Regions from separate parts of the Vibrio sp. TH_r3 genome, predicted to be linked through region 1. Evidence: predicted binding sites of a transcription regulator. Region 1 holds the regulator's gene; each other region holds the start of a gene.
What was found. The regulator CRP, encoded in region 1, controls carbon source genes, mostly activating them, when cyclic AMP is high. The targets are predictions, from matches to a motif close to TGTGANNNNNNTCACA.

Region 1 (5,161 bases):
TGCAGAATCAACTCCACATCAATCGATGACCAACTATTATGACCGAATTTAAAGCTGCTCGTGGATTAAGTAACCCACATATCCAAACTGTCATTCCTCGATTTATCAGAAAAAAACCACTGTTTACTGCTCAATGGCAAACCTTAAACACACTTGATGGTGATTTTCTTGATCTCGCATGGAGTGAAGATCAGACAACTGATTCAGCAAAAAATAAACCTATCTTTGTCCTTTTCCACGGCTTGGAAGGCTGTTTTTACAGCCCATATGCAAACGGACTTATGCACGCCTTTGCACAAGATGGTTGGCTGTCTGTTATGATGCACTTTAGAGGCTGTAGTGGCAGGCCAAACAAGTTGGCAAGAGCTTACCATTCTGGAGAAACTGAAGACGCCCGGTTTGTACTTGAATATTTACGCAAAAACTTCCCAGATCAACCCATTGTCGCTATCGGTGTATCGCTTGGCGGTAATATGTTAGTTAACTATCTAGCCAAATATAATGATGATCCTATAGTACAAGCAGCAACTGTCGTGTCCGCTCCTTTGGATCTTGCAGCATGTTCTTCTCGTATTGAACAAGGGTTCTCCAAGGTATATCGTAACTATTTATTGAGTTCATTAAAGAAAAACGCGCTGAAAAAACACAATCAGTTAAGCCAAGCGATCGGAGTATCAACCGACACAATACATTCCCTTAAAACTCTGCGCGGATTCGATGACCTTATCACCGCCCCTTTGCATAATTTTAAAAGTGCTCATGATTATTACCGCCGATGTTCGGGAATGAATGTACTCAATGATGTCACCGTTCCTTTGCAGCTAATTCATGCTAAAGATGATCCCTTTATGACTGAGCAAGTTATCCCCAGCTTTACATTAAACAAAAACATACATTATCGACTGTTTGAACAAGGAGGTCATGTCGGCTTTCTAACTGGTTCAATGACTAAACCAAAATTTTGGTTAGAAGAAACATTGCCAAATTATTATCAAAACATTCGCACAGAGACGTAAAAATCACATGATTATTCCATGGCAAGAGATTGAAAATGACACGCTAGACAATTTAATCAAAGAATTTGTTCTGAGAGAAGGAACGGATTATGGGCAAAATGAAGTAACGCTCGATGACAAAGTAGCGCAAGTAAAAGAACAACTTAGAGTGGGTGACGCCGTTATCGTGTTTTCAGAATTACATGAAACCGTTGATATTAAACTCAAAGGCGAATTTTAGCTGGCAAAACTAAAGCATTTATTCTTTTTAGAGAATCCCATAAACTAGCAAATTACACCGTTTAATCTAATTTAATAACAAGGGATATCATGTCCGCAAAACATCCGGTTATCGCTGTTACAGGTTCATCTGGCGCAGGAACAACGACAACTTCAGAAGCATTTCGAAAAATGTTTAATATGATGAACGTTAAAGCCGCATGGGTTGAAGGAGATAGCTTTCATAAGTTCACTCGCCCAGAAATGGACATTGAGATTCGTAAAGCCAAAGAACAAGGACGACACATCAGTTATTTTGGTCCACAAGCAAACGACTTTCCGGCCTTAGAACAATTCTTCAAGAAATATGGAGAAGAAGGAAAAGGACAAGTAAGACGTTATCTACACTCCTTTGATGAAGCCGTTCCTTATAATCAGATGCCAGGAACCTTTACACCTTGGCAAGATTTACCCGAAGACAGTGATGTGCTTTTTTATGAAGGCTTGCACGGCGCAGTGGTCGATGGTGAGGTTAATGTATCACAACATGCAGACTTGCTTATTGGTATGGTGCCGATTGTTAATTTAGAATGGATTCAAAAGTTCGTACGTGACACTAGAGATAGAGGTCACTCAAGAGAAGCCGTAACCGATTCAATCGTTCGCTCTATGGATGATTACCTAAATTATATTACTCCTCAATTTTCTCGCACACATATTAACTTTCAGCGTGTTCCAACCGTCGACACATCAAACCCTCTTAACGCTAAAGGGATCCCGAGTTTAGATGAAAGTTTTGTGGTTATCCGTTTGCGTGGTATGAAGAATGTCGATTTTCCGTATCTCTTAGCTATGATTGATGGCTCATTTGTTTCGCGCCACAATACGATCGTTGTTCCAGGTGGAAAAATGAGCTTTGCTATGGAATTAATTATCCGGCCAGTCCTTCAACAGTTAATTGAAACTGGCAAGATAGGTTAATTTCTGACCGATTTAGCAGTTTGTTTGTTATACCGTGATGATGTGCACATTTTTACGCGAAGAATAAGGATTTTAGAGCGATCAAAATCAAGAAATTGACTGTAAAAAAGGATACTATTCTTAACAGACATACATATGTAGCTTGCAGCTTTGACTAAGAAATCCTATGCTAACGTCACCGAAAAATAGGGACGCGGCAAAGGAACGCTGCTTAAGTAGGCCCTGCAGATAATAGTGAGATAATTATGGTTCTAGGTAAACCTCAAACCGATCCAACATTAGAGTGGTTTCTTTCACACTGTCATATTCATAAGTATCCATCAAAGAGTACGCTTATCCACGCGGGTGAGAAAGCTGAAACTCTGTATTATATTGTGAAAGGCTCAGTGGCTGTGCTTATCAAGGATGAAGAAGGTAAAGAGATGATTCTGTCTTATCTTAACCAAGGTGACTTCATCGGTGAGCTAGGCCTCTTTGAAGAAGACCAAGAACGTACCGCATGGGTACGAGCAAAATCACCTTGTGAAGTTGCTGAAATTTCATTTAAGAAATTCCGCCAGCTGATTCAAGTTAACCCTGATATTTTGATGCGTCTTTCGTCTCAAATGGCAAGCCGTCTACAAACGACAAGCCAAAAAGTAGGTGATTTAGCCTTCTTAGATGTAACTGGTCGTATTGCTCAAACGCTGCTTAATTTGGCAAAACAGCCTGATGCAATGACGCACCCTGATGGGATGCAGATCAAAATCACTCGTCAAGAGATTGGACAAATTGTTGGCTGTTCGCGTGAGACAGTTGGACGTATTTTGAAAATGCTTGAAGAGCAGAACTTAATTTCTGCACACGGTAAAACCATCGTTGTCTACGGTACTCGATAAAAATTATTCGTTAATACGAGCCACCTATACATAAAGACAAACTAAAAAAGCAGCGGAATCGCTGCTTTTTTTTTCGATAAAATTAGGATAGCTTTTATTGTAAGCGTTTCTAATTTATGGTGCTTGTAACTTGATTGGGCATATATTTAAACATGCCCAATCCATTTAACATGACCGCTAAACTTTAGTCACATAGGTAGCGGAATTTTACATCATTCCTGGCATTCCACCCATACCACCCATGCCGCCCATATCAGGCATTGCAGCACCAGCATCTTTAGCAGGAACATCAGTAACCATTGCTTCTGTTGTGATCATAAGACCAGCAACTGAAGCTGCGAACTGTAGTGCGCTACGCGTTACTTTGGTTGGATCTAGAATACCCATTTCAAGCATATCACCGTATTCGCCTGTCGCTGCGTTGTAGCCATAGCTGCCTTCGCCTGCTTTAACGTTGTTAGCAACAACTGAGTCTTCCTCACCTGCATTCTCAACGATTTGACGGATAGGTGCTTCCATTGCTCGAAGAGCAACACGAATACCAACATTTTGTTCTTCGTTGCTACCTTCAAGGCCTGCAACTTTAGATGCTGCGCGAATAAGTGCAACACCACCACCAGCAACGACGCCCTCTTCAACTGCAGCACGAGTTGCGTGAAGTGCATCTTCCACGCGGTCTTTTTTCTCTTTCATTTCAACTTCAGTCGCAGCACCAACTTTGATTACGGCAACACCACCAGCAAGTTTCGCTACGCGCTCTTGTAGTTTCTCTTTATCGTAATCTGATGTCGCTTCTTCAATTTGCTGACGAATTTGAGAAACACGACCTTGAATCATTTCTTCTTCACCAAGACCATCAATGATAGTTGTGTTTTCTTTAGTAATGATCACGCGCTTAGCTTGACCTAGATCTTCTAACGTTGCTTTTTCTAGTTCTAAACCAATCTCTTCAGAAATAACCGTACCAGAAGTTAGAATCGCTATATCTTGTAGCATTGACTTGCGACGATCACCAAAACCAGGTGCTTTAACTGCTGCTGCTTTCACGATGCCACGCATGTTGTTTACTACCAATGTAGCCAGTGCTTCACCTTCAACATCTTCCGCAATGATCAGCAGTGGACGAGAGGCTTTAGCAACGGCTTCTAACGTGGTTAGCAACTCACGAATATTCGATATTTTTTTGTCGATCAAAAGAATGAATGGGTTTTCTAATTCAACCGCACCCGCTTCTTGGTTAGTAATGAAGTATGGAGATAGGTAGCCTCGGTCAAACTGCATACCTTCAACAACATCAAGTTCATCTTGAAGTGCTTGGCCTTCTTCAACAGTAATCACACCGTCGCGACCTACTTTTTCCATCGCTTCAGCAATGATGTTACCAACAGTTTCATCAGTGTTCGCTGAAATCGTTCCTACTTGTGCTATCGCTTTTGTATCTGCACATGGCACAGATAGAGCTTTAAGCTCTTCTACTGCAGCAACAACTGCTTTATCGATACCACGTTTAAGGTCCATTGGATTCATACCAGCAGCTACCGCTTTAAGGCCTTCAGTAATGATTGACTGAGCTAATACTGTAGCTGTTGTTGTTCCGTCACCAGCGGCATCATTTGCTTGAGAAGCCACTTCTTTAACCATTTGTGCGCCCATGTTTTGGAACTTATCTTCTAGTTCAATTTCACGCGCGACAGAAACACCATCTTTAGTGATGGTTGGTGCACCGAAAGATTTGTCCAATACAACGTTACGACCTTTCGGTCCAAGCGTTACTTTTACAGCATCAGCTAGAACATTTACGCCTTCTAGCATTTTGATTCGTGCATCATTACCAAATTTTACGTCTTTAGCAGCCATCTTATATATCCTTTCCTAAATACTATTTTATATTTGCTTATCGTTTAAGAGTGAATTACTCAACGTATGCTTATTCAACAATTGCCATAATGTCATTTTCAGACATGACTAATACTTCTTTTCCATCTATTTTTTCAGTTTTTGTGCCGTAGCCTTCTGCAAAAATAACTACATCACCAACTTTTACGTCCAAAGGCTGAACGGTACCATTTTCTAGAATACGGCCTTTGC
Region 2 (5,161 bases), on a different contig from region 1:
TGAATAGTGCCTGCGGGAATTTTTAGATCAATATCTTTGTTAGCATGAACGGCGCCAAAGCGCTTATTGATCTCTTTTAGTTCAATGGCAAAATTTTGAGCTTGAGTCACGTGGAATTCCTAAACTACAAAATAATTATAAGTACGCCGTTGCCTAAAGTTAACACTTTTCAAAAGCAACGGCGTAGAGATTACTCAACTACTGATAATACTAGAGTTAGTAGTTGCAAGTATTGTCTGACATATAATCATGAACACTGATTTTTCCAGAGATAATATCGGCTTCAAGAGCTGAAGCGTATGCTTTCATGTCTTCTGTGATCAGGCTTTCGTTGTTTGCATCTAATGCCCAAGCAACACCGCCTTCTTTAAGACCAAGAACTTTTATGCCTGGCTCCCAATTACCTTCCATGCTGTCAATCCAAGTCTCTTTTGCTGCAACACCAACACGTTTAACCATTGATGTTAGCATTGTACCTGGTTGAAGGTGGTTTTGGTTTGAATCCACCCCTATAGCCAGTTTACCCGCATCTTTAGCTGCTTGATACACACCAAGGCCGGTACCACCTGCAGCTGCATAAATTACATCTGCATTTTTAGAAAATTGAGATTTAGCAAGTTCAGAGCCTTTTGCTGGGTCAGCAAACGCGGCAGGTGTTGAACCCGTCATATTTTGCAGAACAACAGCATCAGCGTTTGCATATTTCGCACCTTGCTCATAACCACAAGCAAATTTACGAATCAGTGGAATATCCATACCACCGATAAAGCCAACGGTACCTGTTTTAGAAGCTTTAGCGGCTAAAGCACCAACGAGGAAAGATCCTTCTTGCTCTTTAAATACAATTGACTGTACGTTCGGCTTATCCACAACCATATCGATGATAGTAAATTGGATGTCTGGGAATTCTGTAGCAACTTTTTCTACTGCTGAAGCCATATTGAAGCCAACGGCTACTATAGGGCTAAAGCCACGGCTTGCTAGACGACGAAGTCCTTGTTCACGTTGGGCTTCATTTTGTGGTTCAAATTCGCGGACTTTAATGCCTTTTTCAGCTTCAAGTACTTTTACACCGTTTTGAAATACTGCTTCGTTAAAAGATTTGTCAAATTTGCCTGCTGTATCATAAATAACGGCTGGTGTTGGTGCTGCAAATACGCTAAATGAAGAAACGGCTAGCGCAAGTGCAGTTAGCTTTAGAGTAGTTTTTTTCACTGTATAATCCCTATGTTGAAATCCAAAATTGATAACTAATAAATGAGTTTTATTTGTATTTATATGCAACTGTGTTATCTGTTTTTGCGAAATTTACACATAAACAGTTATCACTCCCCAGTTTATCGTTTGCGTGCTAAAAAAAAAAGCGTTTTGCTCACACCTAAATCAGCTAACACGACATTTAAGCATTTGACAATGTGATCAGTGTCACGTTTTTTCTCTGATTTACCCCGCAGTAAGCCTGATTTTATACAAATTAATAAAAATGCAATGTTCTTTGTTGAACTATATATAGTTAAGTTAATGTAAATTGATCCAATTAATACAAATATAGCTAATAAGTGCGCAATGAACTTTTTTTTAGATGAATGATTTATAATAAATGTGATTTACCTATTAATTAAAGTGTCAGTTGGGAGGTGTCGGTATGTTTGATAAATTTAATAAGTTAATTAAGCGCTACGATGACTGGTGTAAGAGAATGGGATTGTTACCTGAGCAAAAAAGTTGTTGTGTGCCGATAATAAAACAAGATGTTTTTGATAATAAAGAGACAAAAGATGAATGAGAGTTCTTTTCGGTTATTTGATACCCATTGTCATTTAGACCGAGCTGATTTTTGTAGCGATGATGCTTTTGCGCAACAATTGCAAATGGCGCAGTCAGTGGGTGTAGATAAGTTTCTCATACCAGGTTGCGGTGCGTTTAACTGGGATAAAATAGAACAACTCTGCTCAACGTACCCAGATCTTTATTTCTCACTAGGTTTACATCCTTATTATATCGACCAGCATCTTGACCAACATTTAATTTTACTTGATGCCAAGTTATCGAAAAAACATGAGAAATGTGTTGCTATTGGAGAGTGCGGTCTAGACTTTTATCAAACGCGCAATGATGAGCAGCTTCAAAAACATTATGTTGTAGAACAAATTCGATTAGCTAATAAATATCAACTGCCGCTTATTTTGCACTCCAGAAAATCCCACCAAGATATGATTAAGCTTCTTAAGCAACATCCGCTTGAAGGCAAAGGAATAATACATGCATTTACTGGTAGTTATCAGCAAGCTCTCGACTATATTAATTTGGGGTTTTATATCGGTGTCGGCGGATCTATTACCTACAGTCGAGCGAAGAAAACCCGAAAAACGATATCTTTATTACCTCTAGAATCATTGGTTCTTGAGACTGATTCACCCGATATGCCGCTTAATGGCTATCAAGGGGAAAAAAATCACCCTAAAAATCTGCCAATTACGCTAAATGAGCTGATCTTGTTGCGAAGTGAGTCAGAGCAAACGGTTGCAAAGCAAGTTTATGACAATAGTCTACTTGCCTATAATATTAATTATTAATTGCAAGTAAATATAATAAATAATGAACTAATACTGATGTAAGTGTGAAATGAATCTCATTTTTGTATTTTGTTACATTTTTTTTAATTGATAAGTGTGATCTACGCACTGAATTATTTTCTGATGTCTGTTTATAATCGCCTCGCTTTTAAGCTCCATTTTGTCACACGCCACTTAACTAAAATAAGGAAGCCATAAACCATGAGCCTGTTTATGAGCCTAATCGGCATGGTTGTACTCATTGCAATAGCTGTACTTCTATCCGACAACCGCAAAGCAATTAATTTACGAACCGTGGGTGGTGCATTTGCCATCCAATTTATCCTTGGTGCATTTGTACTTTATGTGCCTTGGGGTAAAGATTTATTAGGAGGTTTCTCTAGCGGAGTTGCCAGTGTTATCGACTTTGGTAAAAGCGGAACCAGTTTTCTATTTGGTAACCTAGTGAGCTTTTCTGTCGATGGACTTGGTTTTATCTTTGCCTTTCAAGTTTTGCCGACTTTGATATTTTTCTCATCATTGATCTCAGTACTTTACTACATTGGTGCGATGCAATGGGTGATTCGAATTCTAGGCGGAGCATTGGAAAAAGCGCTTGGTACTTCACAAGCAGAATCGATGTCTGCAGCGGCTAATATATTTGTTGGTCAAACAGAAGCACCGTTAGTCGTTCGTCCATTTGTACCTAAAATGACCCAATCTGAACTATTTGCGGTAATGTGTGGTGGTTTGGCATCGGTTGCTGGTGGTGTATTAGCTGGCTACGCATCTATGGGGGTACCACTCGAATATCTGGTGGCGGCTTCGTTTATGGCGGCTCCAGGCGGTCTACTATTCGCTAAGATTATTAAGCCAGAAACAGAAGAGTTTGATAACGACATTGAGGCTGATTTAGAGGGCGGCAACGATAAACCCGCTAACGTTATTGATGCAGCAGCAGGTGGCGCTTCATCTGGTTTACAACTCGCACTAAATGTTGGCGCGATGCTTATTGCTTTTATCGGATTGATTGCATTGATCAACGGTATGTTGGGTGGCATTGGCAACTGGTTCGGATATGAATCATTAAGTTTAGAGCTTATTTTAGGATGGGTTTTCTCTCCTCTTGCTTTCCTTATTGGTGTTCCTTGGGAGGAAGCAACATTGGCTGGATCTTTCATTGGTCAAAAGACCATCGTGAATGAATTTGTTGCTTACTTGAATTTTGTTCCTTACGTTGGCGAAAACGCACAAGTAGTTGCAGCAACAGGTCAAGTTATGTCAGAGAAAACAACAGCAATTATCTCTTTTGCTTTGTGTGGATTTGCAAACTTATCCTCGATAGCTATTTTGCTTGGTGGTTTGGGTGGTATTGCACCTGGTCGACGCCATGATATCGCACGTATGGGTGTAAAAGCGGTTTGTGCTGGTACATTATCTAACTTGATGGCAGCGACGATCGCAGGTTTTTGCATATCATTGGCGGCAATGTAATTTAGTCACAACAATATAACTTTAAGCCTTATATAAACACGGCCGCAGTAAATTGCGACCGTGTTTTGTTTTTAAGCTCTAAATTGGAGTGGATGCCGCTAATTTAACGGTGATTGTTAGATTATTTGTTTTTTTTTGAGATGGGAAACGTTTGCTTTAAATGTTGCATCTATCACATTTAAATGAAACGTCTATAATGTATACATCTTAAATGTTAAGAAAAAATCATCTCAATTACCTATATCGCTTAACTGCCTAGCATTATTACTTGAGTGATTGATTAAAGGTTTTGGTGCATTTTTACAATGTCAAACATGGTGTATGGCATTTAATAAATTAGATAAATACCGCAATCATAGATTGTTGTACCACGAATGATATTGGTACTGGCGGTGACAGGGATGGCAATTAATAGTCTGATTGAATATGAGCTATTAAGTCTTCAAGGAACCAAGTCCGTTCATTTCGTAACTAAAAAGTAAATACTAACCTAGTATGTTTAACTAGGTCAGCACAGAATACTTTTTGACTAACAAATTGAATTTTTTGATCGGAGATAGAAATGAGCGATTTAAAAGTAGCAGCTCTACGTGCACTTAAACTTATGGATTTAACCACGCTAAATGATGATGACACTAATGAAAAGGTTGTCGCGCTTTGTCGTGATGCGAAAACATCCGTTGGCAATACCGCAGCAATTTGTATTTACCCGCGTTTTATTCCCATTGCTAAAAAAGCACTTCGCGAGCAGGGTACAGAAGATATTCGTATTGCAACGGTGACTAACTTCCCACATGGGAATGATGATATTGATATTGCCGTTGCCGAAACAAAAGCAGCGATAGCGTATGGTGCCGATGAAGTTGATGTTGTATTCCCTTATCGCACATTGATTGCCGGCGATGAAACAACAGGTTTTGAGTTAGTTAAACGTTGTAAAGAAGCATGTGGTGACGTCTTATTAAAAGTCATTATTGAAACTGGCGAATTAAAAGAAGAAGCCCTTATTAGAAAAGCCTCTGAATTGTCGATAAAAGCAGGTGCTAACTTCATTAAAACCTCCACGGGTAAAGTACCAGTAAATGCTACACCTGAGGCCGCTAAAATTATGT
Region 3 (5,161 bases), on a different contig from region 1:
TAATGGATGACCGCCAACCAAGTGCATGTGAATATGATAGACTTCTTGTCCACCATGAGCATTACAGTTCATAATAAGACGATATCCATCTTCATCGATTCCTTCGTCTTTTGCTATTTTTTTCGCCACAGTAAACATTCGCCCTAAAGTTAACTCATCTTCGTGCTCGATATCGTTAACTGTTGGAATTAACTTATTAGGAATAATAAGAATATGACTAGGCGCTCGCGGACTGATATCTCTAAACGCAGTCACTAGCTCATCTTGAAAAACAATATCTGCCGGAATTTCTTTGCGGATAATTTTGCTAAAAATGGTTTCTTCAGCCATTCTTTACTCCATTCATACCAATTATTTTTTTTAGTATGCGTTATACCCCATTAAATCACAATATTAAAACCGATTTCGTCACCTCATTTTTTAAGGCAATTTGAAAATGAGATGAGGGTGAAATCTTCAAGTCTCGCCCTTGTTTTTTAACGAGTTAATCCCATATGTTATATATTAGGCCAGCGAATCTTTTCACTCTCATGTTTATGCAGGCCGTTACTTATAAATTTGTAAGGATGTTAGATGGCTATTCATGTCGGAATAATTGACAAAGATCCTATTCGCTTAATTACGCCTCTTTTTGATAAAAGGGCGATTTGCGAACATATCATATTCATTGGTGATAAGAGCCAACATGCTATTTTCCAACGCCTAAAATACGTACTAGATAAGCGTGACATTAAAGCTGAGTTCTTTGAAATTCCTTCAATTGTTGATACTCCGCTTATAATCAAGGCGGTCCATCAACTAGAAGAGAATCTACTTCAACGAGGATCTATTATTAAACTTAATGCCAGTTGTGGATTAAGACATCGACTACTAACCGTGTATGAAATGTTTCGACGTAATGACTGGGAGATTTTTGTTGTAGAACCAAATAGTGACAAAATATGTTGGATTTATCCTGAAGAGTATAAAGATGCTCAACTACAAGACCACATTACAATCTCAGATTACTTAACCGTTTTTGGTGCTAGAGCAGAATTCAATGAAGTAGAAATATCAGAGAATCTAGATCAACAGCTTTATCAACTCGGCAAACGGTGGGCTGGCAACGCTTTAGAATTAGGCCCAGGTCTTGCTACGTTAAATTACCTTGCTACTACGTGTCGAAAAGAACAAAAGTTAGATGTAGCATTAACTGAAAAACAGCAAGGTTACCGTGAGGTTAACATGCTGCTATCAGATCTCGTTGATACAGATCTAGCCACGTATAAAAATGGCGTATTAACGTTTGCCAGTGAGGATGCTAGACGTTTTTCAAATGGCGAATGGTTAGAAACGTTGGTTCACAGTACTGTAAAACAAATTCAAGACGAACTCCCTACCATTCAAGACCATTCATTAAATGTTCAGGTATATCGCCAATTAGGCGAGCGTGAAGTAAGAAATGAACTCGATGTTGCTACAGTAGTAAACAATAAACTGCATATTATTGAATGTAAAACCAAAGGTATGCGCGATGATGGTGACGACACTTTATACAAATTAGAATCGTTGCGAGATTTGCTTGGTGGAATTCAAGCAAGAGCAATGCTTGTCAGTTTCCGCCCTCTTAGACACAATGATATCACTCGTGCAGAAGATTTAGGGTTGGCGTTGATTGGCCCAGACGAATTAAAAGATTTAAAAACACATTTAGCCAATTGGTTCAGCGATGCTGGTGGTCACGAAGAAGTCTAGAAAGTAATGTCATTCAATATCACAATTGAATCTACACACATTTATCGTGCTTAATAATATTTATAGTACTTAATAATATTTATAGTACTTAATCGCATTGAGACTAAGGCTTATCCTTGGTCTCGATGCGATATTCCTATCATGTACGCAAGTAATCTTTACAGAAAACTCAACGTTATAACATCTTACGTGCAGCAGAAATCACCACTTGAATAGAGCGTGTTTCTGTCTCTTTTAGCGTTACATGGTCTGGGATTTCTTTTTGAGTTCGATTAATAATAACACCAGCGACACAACCTGCTTTTAAACCAGAACTGGCACACATAGTAAATAACGTTGCTGATTCCATTTCAAAGTTGAGTACCCCCATATCTTGCCATTCTTGCATTGAACCTTGGAAACGCTTGACCACTCGACCTGAAAACGTATCGTAACGTTCTTGGCCCGGATAAAAAGTATCACTCGATGCGGTAACGCCCATGTGTACTTTTGCACCAGACTCTTCTACCGCTTCTTTCATTGCCGTTGCCACTTCGAAGTTAGCTACGGCAGGAAACTCTAGTGGAGCAAAATGAGTACTGGCACCATCTAAACGAACAGAACCGGTAGAAACAATCATATCACCAACATTTACATCAGATTGAATAGCTCCAGTCGTTCCGACACGCAAAAATGTACGCACGCCACACTGGGCTAACTCTTCTACCGCAATAGATGTAGAAGGGCCACCAATACCAGTTGAACACACCACAACAGGGCTACCATCCAATTCAGCTAGGTATACATTATATTCACGATGACTTGCTAATTGGATTGCATTTTCCATTTCAGCTGCGATTTTAGGCACACGATCAGGGTCACCGGGAATAATCGCAACAGTTGCGCCCTTAAGATCGGCCGCAGTAATACCAAGATGAAATACAGGTTGGGACATAAATTGCTCCTTTAATTGGCGTTAGCATTTTTCTAACCCAGAATATACACAACGTTTACCCTTAAACTGTAGCGGACAAACACTATAAAGTTAGTGATTAAAGTCACACATATAAACAATTACAAACCAAGCGTTACATATTAATGGGATCTAGATCTCATTTAATTGTTAAGTTTAATCAATAAACGGTATGTTACTGCATATTTAATCTTAGCAAATGCATTAAGAACGCAGTAACCTTAATGCATTTACTGTAACCAAAAATGTCGCACCACTATCGGCTAATACTGCCATCCATAAGCCAGTGAGCCCTAAAAGACTAGTAATTAAAAACACCAGTTTTAGACCTAGTGCTAACGCTATATTCTGCCGAATGTTTGTAAGTGTGGCCTGAGACAAAATAATAATATCTGCAATATCTGTCAGTCTGTTGTGCGTCAATGCTGAGTCTGCAGCTTCCAGAGCAACATCGGTTCCACTGCCCATTGCTATACCAATAGATGCGGCTTTCATTGCTGGTGCGTCATTTATTCCATCTCCAATCATCGCAACATGATCTTCCTTCGCTAACTTCTGGATCTGTTTAACTTTATCCTGAGGTAACAAACCTGCTTTGAATTCAACACCAATTAGGTCAGCGATAGCTTTGGCACTTCGAGCATTATCACCAGTGAGCATTAAAGTACGAATTCCTAATTGATGTAACTTAGCAATCCCCTCTTTAGCATCATCACGTAACGTATCTTGCCATGCAATAAGCCCTATTATTTCGCTTATTGGTGTTAAGTCTGTTCTGACCACGACAACCGCCGTTTTTCCAGCTTGCTCCAAAGACTCAATTTGTTGCTGAACAAAAGGAGAAAGAGACAGTGTCACCTTACTTGGCGCCACTATCTGATAAGACACTCTATCAATAACTCCGCTCACCCCAACACCAGCAATCGCACTTTTGTCATGCGCATCGAATAAATTCAACTTTTGACTCTCTGCATATTTTACTAAAGAACGAGCAAGAGGATGAGTTGAGCCTACTTCTATTGACGCTGATATTTGAAGAAGTTCATCACGATTAATATCAGCATACGGCAGCACGTCTGTTACATTTGGTTCGCCTTTGGTTAAGGTACCCGTTTTGTCAAAAGCAATGGTTTTTATTCGACCTAATTGTTCAAGTGCCGCTCCACCTTTGATTAATGCGCCTCTTTTTGCAGCAACCGCTAAACCTGAGGTAATAGCTGCAGGTGTTGAGATAACCAAAGCACAAGGGCAGGCAATTAATAGCAGAGCCAGTCCTCTATATATCCATGTATCCCATGGCTGAGAAAAAATTAACGGAGGGGTGATGATCACGAGAAGAGCCAACAACATCATTGCCGGCGTGTACCAGCGGCTAAATTTATCTAAAAATCGTTCTAGTGGTGCTTTGTGAGATTCTGCTTCTTCAATTAAATGCAAGATACGGTCAATCGCATTTTCACCTTGTTGAGAAGTCACATTCAAACGAACCACTTTATCCACAACAACTGAACCTGCCATGACTTGATCACCTGCAAAATGTTCTACGGGGAGTGATTCACCTGTTAAAGCACTCTCATCAAAACTGGCACTAAATTGAATCACACCATCTGCAGGTAAGCGAGAGCCCGGAGAAACTTCAATCATATCGCCAGGAACCAATGAGCTTACTGAAACTTCAATTCTTTCATTATCAATAATTTTGATCGCTTGTTCGGGAACTAACGACATCAGCGACTGGACACCACTTCTAGCGCGAGAAGAAGCATACCCTTCTAATTTTTCACCTAATAAAAATAGCAACAGCACCATTGCAGCTTCGGCACTTTCACCAAGATATAAAGCACCAATTGCAGCGCAACTCATCAAGGTTTCAATCGAAAATGGCGAACCTGATTTGGCTAACGCTAAGGATTTTTTAGCAATAGGAATAAGACCTAAAAGACAAATGGCTACGAATGACCAATGACTAAATTGTGGAAAGACGCTTTGTACAGCGAAGGAAAACGCCATAGCGACCGCAAGGGAAATCACCGTAATATTCTGTTTGAGAAGCGACTGAGTGCCAAGCTCTTTGGAAGCAGCCTGATAATCGCTATTATCATGTAATATAAAACCGTTGTCGTTTACAACTGCCTCTACTTGTTCAAGTACAGACGTTCTATCGTATTTCACTACTAACTTTTCCGTAGCAAAAAGTACTTTTACTTCAACTACGCCACTAAGACTGATCACTGCTTTTTCTATTTGTCGAGCACAGGCAGGACAGTCCATTCCTTCCACTTTCCAACTTTGCGTATACAGTGACTCTATATTGGTGAAATCCGACGTCTTTGCCGTATCTTTTACACTACAATTGCTACTTTGTTCACTAGAGCAACATGAATCATTAATGCTATCACAACACGCATCACTACTATTGGTGCAACAATTATCAGTTTCACTAGGAACAACTTTAACAGCTGTAATTATTGGGTT
Region 4 (5,161 bases), on a different contig from region 1:
TCAGCGACTTCGGTATAGTTCACCCAATGAGAATCACGCACTCTTTGTAATCTATGTTGGAATTCAGCGCTTCCTACCTTCTGTTGAGCTTGTGCACTTAACACAAATTCTGGAACCGAACTAACATCGATATAAAACACGTTTAGCCAACGGCGGGAAGATGGACTGTATGGACTCGCTCCCTCAGGATTGGCAGGAAATAACGAATGTATTGGGTTTAAGCCAACAAAATCCCCACCACGAGAAGCCACTTCAGCAACCAACTGCTTCAAATCACCAAAATCGCCAATACCCCAATTATGTTGAGTGCGAAGTGTATAAAGCTGAACACTTGGCCCCCACATCTTCTTCCCTTTTTCTATTTCCGCTTGCTTAAAGCAAGACTGAGGCGTCACTATAAGGGTCATTTCATAGGGAGTTTTACGCCGCTTACGAGTAATAATAAGCTTATGATAACCCCACGCTAGGTTAGGCAATTGAAAAACTAAATCCCCTCCTACCGAACGATCATCTCTTACGATTTGTGACTGCAAGTATCCTTCAAGAATGTCACCTTGCTCAGTTTCTAAGCGCCAATTAAATTCACTTTCACGCGCGCTAGCACCCAAGTGCAGACTGACTTCGACAGGTTGTTCATTATCACGAACAACAAGGACAGAATCTAAAACTGGCTTTTTATGAATTTTTTCAGCAGACTTGAGCAGTTTTTCATCGCTAGAGGTGTCATAACCTAACGCGGCTAATAGACGACGAATAGTCTCATCTTTCACCGTTGCTGGCTTGCCCCACGCACTAATATAGTTATCTGTAATTCTCGCCATTTCGGCCACTTTTTTCAGTGCTGATTGTTGTTGCATTATTTTCTCCGAAACTGCATGAGTATTTTCATCGATAATTTTTTGTAAACTGGTTAGACAAGGCACTCATGCCTCGCCTAACCTTTAGCTCTTATTCACACATAAATTAACGTTTAACTGCTTTAAGCTTCCAAATATTATTCACGTAATCCCTAATAGAACGGTCAGAACTGAACTTACCAACTAATGCTGTATTAAGAATGGCTTTGTGCGCCCAGCCTTCTTGATCTCGGTATTGTGCATCCATATCTTCATGTGCTTTTACGTAAGAAGCAAAATCCGCAAGACATAAATATGGGTCACCACCATCGAGTAAACTATCAAACGTTGCACGTAATTTTCCTGGTTCACCCGGTGTAAATTCATCACCTAATAGCAAATCCATTGATGCTTTCAATAATGAATCTGAATTGTAGTAATCAAACGGGTTGTAACCGCTGGCACGCAATGTTTCTACTCCATCAACATCGAGTCCAAAAATGTAGATATTTTCATCTCCCACTTCTTCGCGAATCTCGACATTTGCACCATCCATTGTACCAATCGTTAATGCACCATTTAACGCTAACTTCATATTACCCGTACCTGATGCTTCTTTGCCTGCTGTAGAGATTTGTTCTGAAACATCCGCCGCTGGAATAATGATTTCGGCCATGCTGACACGGTAATCGGGAATAAAGACCACTTTAAGCTTGTTATTAACACGTTCATCGTTGTTTATTTTATCAGCTACCTTATTGGTTGCGTAGATGATCTCTTTTGCCAAGTGATAACCTGGCGCAGCTTTAGCAGCAAAAAATACTACTCGAGGAGCCATATCAAACGAAGGGTCATTAAGTAAACGATAATATAACGACAAAATATGTAACAAGTTTAGATGTTGACGCTTATATTCATGTAAACGCTTAATTTGCACATCAAAAATGGCGTTAGTATCTAATTCAATCGCCATATTATCTTTAACCCAATCAGCAAGACGCTGTTTGTTTTGTTTTTTAACCGCCATATATTGTTGTTGAAATTCTTTATCATCGGCAAATTTGGCGATTTGAGTTAATTGATCGAGGTCGGCAGGCCAGTCTGTCCCAATTTTTTCTGAAATTAGATTAGAAAGCCCTGGATTACAGAATTTCAACCAACGACGCGGCGTTACACCATTGGTGACGTTCTGTAGTTTGTTTGGATATAACTCGTTAAATTCAGGGAATAAATCACGTTTAACTAATTCAGAATGTAGGGCCGCAACACCATTAACTGCATATGAACCCACTACGCATAAATTAGCCATACGCACCATACGATGGAAGCCTTCTTGAATAATAGAGAGCTTACGCTGCTTATCTACATCACCTGGCCATTTAGCTCGTACTTCAATCAAAAATAAATGGTTAATGTGATAGATAATTTCCATATGACGAGGTAGTAAACGTTGAATCAGAGATTCACTCCACGTTTCTAAGGCTTCAGGCAGCAAGGTATGATTGGTATAGGCGAAGGTTTTAGAACAAATCCCCCATGCGTCATCCCACGAAAGACCACGTTCATCAATCAGAATGCGCATCAATTCAGGAATTGAAACCGTTGGATGAGTATCGTTAAGTTGGATTGTTTCGTATTTTGGTAAATCCCTTATGTCATGCCCTGCCGCGTCATGACGACGGAGAATATCGCCAATAGAAGCCGCACTATGAAAATACTGCTGCATTAGACGAAGTGTTTTACCTTTTTCATGGTTGTCATTTGGGTAAAGTACTTTTGTAATATTCCCCGAGTCGATAAGAGCATGTTGAGCTTCAAAGTAATCACCATTGTTGAAACTTTCTAATGAGAAAGGGGCAATGGCTCGACATTCCCATAAGCGCAATGGATAAACTGTGTCACTTTCATAACCAACAATCGGTAGATCCCATGGCATACCTTGTACTTGCATTCCTGGAACCCATCGACGTTTCTCAACGCCGTCAACATATTCAGATTCTACATGACCATAAAAACCAATTTGCTGTGCATATTCTGGACGAGCAATTTCCCACGGATACCCCTCTACACCGCGCCATGCGTCTGGTGCTTCTTTTTGGTGCCCGTGTTCAAAAGACTGCTTAAAAAGACCATATTCATAATGCAACCCATAACCAATCGTCGGATACTCTTGTGCTGCACAAGAATCCATAAAACAAGCAGCTAAACGACCTAAGCCACCATTACCCAACGATGGATCGCGTTCTTCTTCTAGCAAATCAGAAAGGCTTTGACCTAACTCACTCATCGCATCTGTAATTTGGCCATACAACCCCATACTAATTAAATTGTTGCCAGTTAAACGCCCAATCAAAAATTCAAGCGACAAATAGTTAACACTTTTGGCATTTTTAATTGCTGGATCATTTTCTGTTTCAAGTAGATCAAATGTGGTTAACTCTGCTAACGCACGCCCCATTGCTAAATACCATGCTCGTGAATCAGCGTTCTCCACTGTTGTTGCGTAAGTTGCGGTTAAGTGCTTTTTAACATTAGCCTGAAATGAGGCTTTATCGAATTTAGCTTGTTGAGTTGGTTTCATAACGACATCTCTTAGTTTTCATTCATCTTTTGCTCATCCTGCATTGAATTATCAAGCAGAACATCCTCCCATGATTCAGGAGAAGGAGGAGGAGTATCTAGGGCGTAGAAAGTCGTCCTCCGCATAATTAAAGATCAAAATCACATTATTGAAGCCGACAAGGCGAACGTAAGTGACAAAGATCACGCGTGCATCTTTTTTACCTAAATTAATCTCGAAAGACTAAAAGTAACCTGAAAACAAAATACTCTCAAAAAAGTAAATCTGGTCACAAAATAATTAAAGCTCAGAATTGTTTCAGTGACACTAATATGTACAAGTAACATCGTTAATTATATCCCCCACTTACACAATATGTGACCAATGACTCAATTTTAGGGCGTAGATGATCAGTAATTTGCGCCATGTCATACATATTTGAGAATGGGAATGTACGCTAGGGCAACGCTTAGCGTAGGATAGCTTCTATGTTGTCTCTTTGTCGTCTAAATGACATTCCTAGAAGCTTATGCGACTTTTTTATCGTCAAATTTCACAATGTACACACAAAGATAGTGACTGAAAAATCACACAATAACTAATTGAAATGACTTATGTTGATACCATCAAAATTAACCAGACCAAGCCGATTGCACAACGCAATAATGAGACCAAGAGTACTCGATTTATTGCAACAAGCCCCTTTTTATAAACTGGTTCTTTTTCGATCCCCTGCTGGCTATGGGAAAACAACCATGGCAACCCAATGGCTTGCAAATAAAAGCGCTGTAGGGTGGTTTAGCATAGATAATAGTGACAATGATTCTAACCGCTTCGCTGACTATTTTATTCACGCTATCAATAAGGCAACTAACAATAAGTGTCCTATTTCTGAAACACTAGCTAAAAGGCGACAGTTTTCTTCGCTTACCTCTCTATTTGAAGAAATTTTTGTAGAGCTATCTAATTATTTTGATGAGTTTTATGTCGCACTCGACGACTACCATCTTATAAACTCAGACGAGATCCACGAAGCTATGCGGTTCTTCATAAAAAACATGCCGGATAATATGACGTTAGTAGTTACCAGTAGAAGTTCCCCTCCCTTGGGTACAGCTAATCTGCGTGTACGAGATTTAATGCTCGAGATAGATAATCAGGCATTAGCATTCGACACAGAAGAAACTACACGCTTTTTCAATCAACGTGTTGCCGACGGAATCGATGATACCACGGCATATAATTTACAATCTTATGTAGAGGGTTGGCCTTCTGCCTTACAACTAATTGCCTTACAAGCCCAGTACCAACAAAAAACTTTAGTTCAATCGGCTGAATCGGTCGCAAAATTTAATCATGCGCATCTTTGGGATTATTTAATAGAAGAAGTCTTTGACATACTCGATTCAGAGACCAAAAACTTTTTAATGCGTTGTTCTATATTAGAAACATTTAACGACACTTTAGTTAATAATATCACCAACCGAACCGATTCATTGGCGATGATAGAATCTCTTAATCGATTTGGGTTGTTTATCTATCGCTTGGAAGGAGAACAAAACTGGTATCGTTTTCATCATCTATTCGCCGAGTTTCTCACTCACCAAAGAAAAACCAACATCAATGATGAAGAAGTTAGTTTACATCGCCAAGCGGCTGAAACTTGGCTGAAATTGGGTGTACCGTACCAAGCACTTTTTCACGCTCAAAACGCTCAAGATAGTACGCTAATGAGCAAAATAATCCTTGATTCCGGTTGGAAAAT

Region 2: a site for CRP is predicted at 2,620-2,635, ahead of R3X26_RS09860 (NupC/NupG family nucleoside CNT transporter). Genes of this name have one in related genera too.
Region 3: a site for CRP is predicted at 2,761-2,776, ahead of udp (uridine phosphorylase). Genes of this name have one in related genera too.
Region 4: a site for CRP is predicted at 3,589-3,604, ahead of R3X26_RS16010 (glycogen/starch/alpha-glucan phosphorylase). Genes of this name have one in related genera too.

The regions. Positions count from the first base shown of each region.
Region 1 is NZ_JAWMPW010000017.1:15,661-20,821, forward strand. It holds gene R3X26_RS13610 (hydrolase) at 39-1,016, shown strand; gene R3X26_RS13615 (YheU family protein) at 1,024-1,236, shown strand; gene R3X26_RS13620 (phosphoribulokinase) at 1,326-2,195, shown strand; gene crp (cAMP-activated global transcriptional regulator CRP) at 2,441-3,073, shown strand; gene groL (chaperonin GroEL) at 3,281-4,930, opposite strand; gene R3X26_RS13635 (co-chaperone GroES) at 5,001-5,161, opposite strand, start outside.
Region 2 is NZ_JAWMPW010000009.1:3,589-8,749, forward strand. It holds gene R3X26_RS09840 (ABC transporter ATP-binding protein) at 1-110, opposite strand, end outside; gene R3X26_RS09845 (BMP family ABC transporter substrate-binding protein) at 217-1,215, opposite strand; gene R3X26_RS09850 (hypothetical protein) at 1,646-1,786, shown strand; gene R3X26_RS09855 (TatD family hydrolase) at 1,779-2,576, shown strand; gene R3X26_RS09860 (NupC/NupG family nucleoside CNT transporter) at 2,778-4,049, shown strand; gene deoC (deoxyribose-phosphate aldolase) at 4,612-5,161, shown strand, end outside.
Region 3 is NZ_JAWMPW010000001.1:309,758-314,918, forward strand. It holds gene hinT (purine nucleoside phosphoramidase) at 1-330, opposite strand, end outside; gene R3X26_RS01345 (DUF1887 family protein) at 574-1,734, shown strand; gene udp (uridine phosphorylase) at 1,910-2,668, opposite strand; gene R3X26_RS01355 (zinc/cadmium/mercury/lead-transporting ATPase) at 2,891-5,161, opposite strand, start outside.
Region 4 is NZ_JAWMPW010000025.1:22,032-27,192, reverse strand. It holds gene malQ (4-alpha-glucanotransferase) at 1-857, opposite strand, end outside; gene R3X26_RS16010 (glycogen/starch/alpha-glucan phosphorylase) at 964-3,417, opposite strand; gene malT (HTH-type transcriptional regulator MalT) at 4,011-5,161, shown strand, end outside.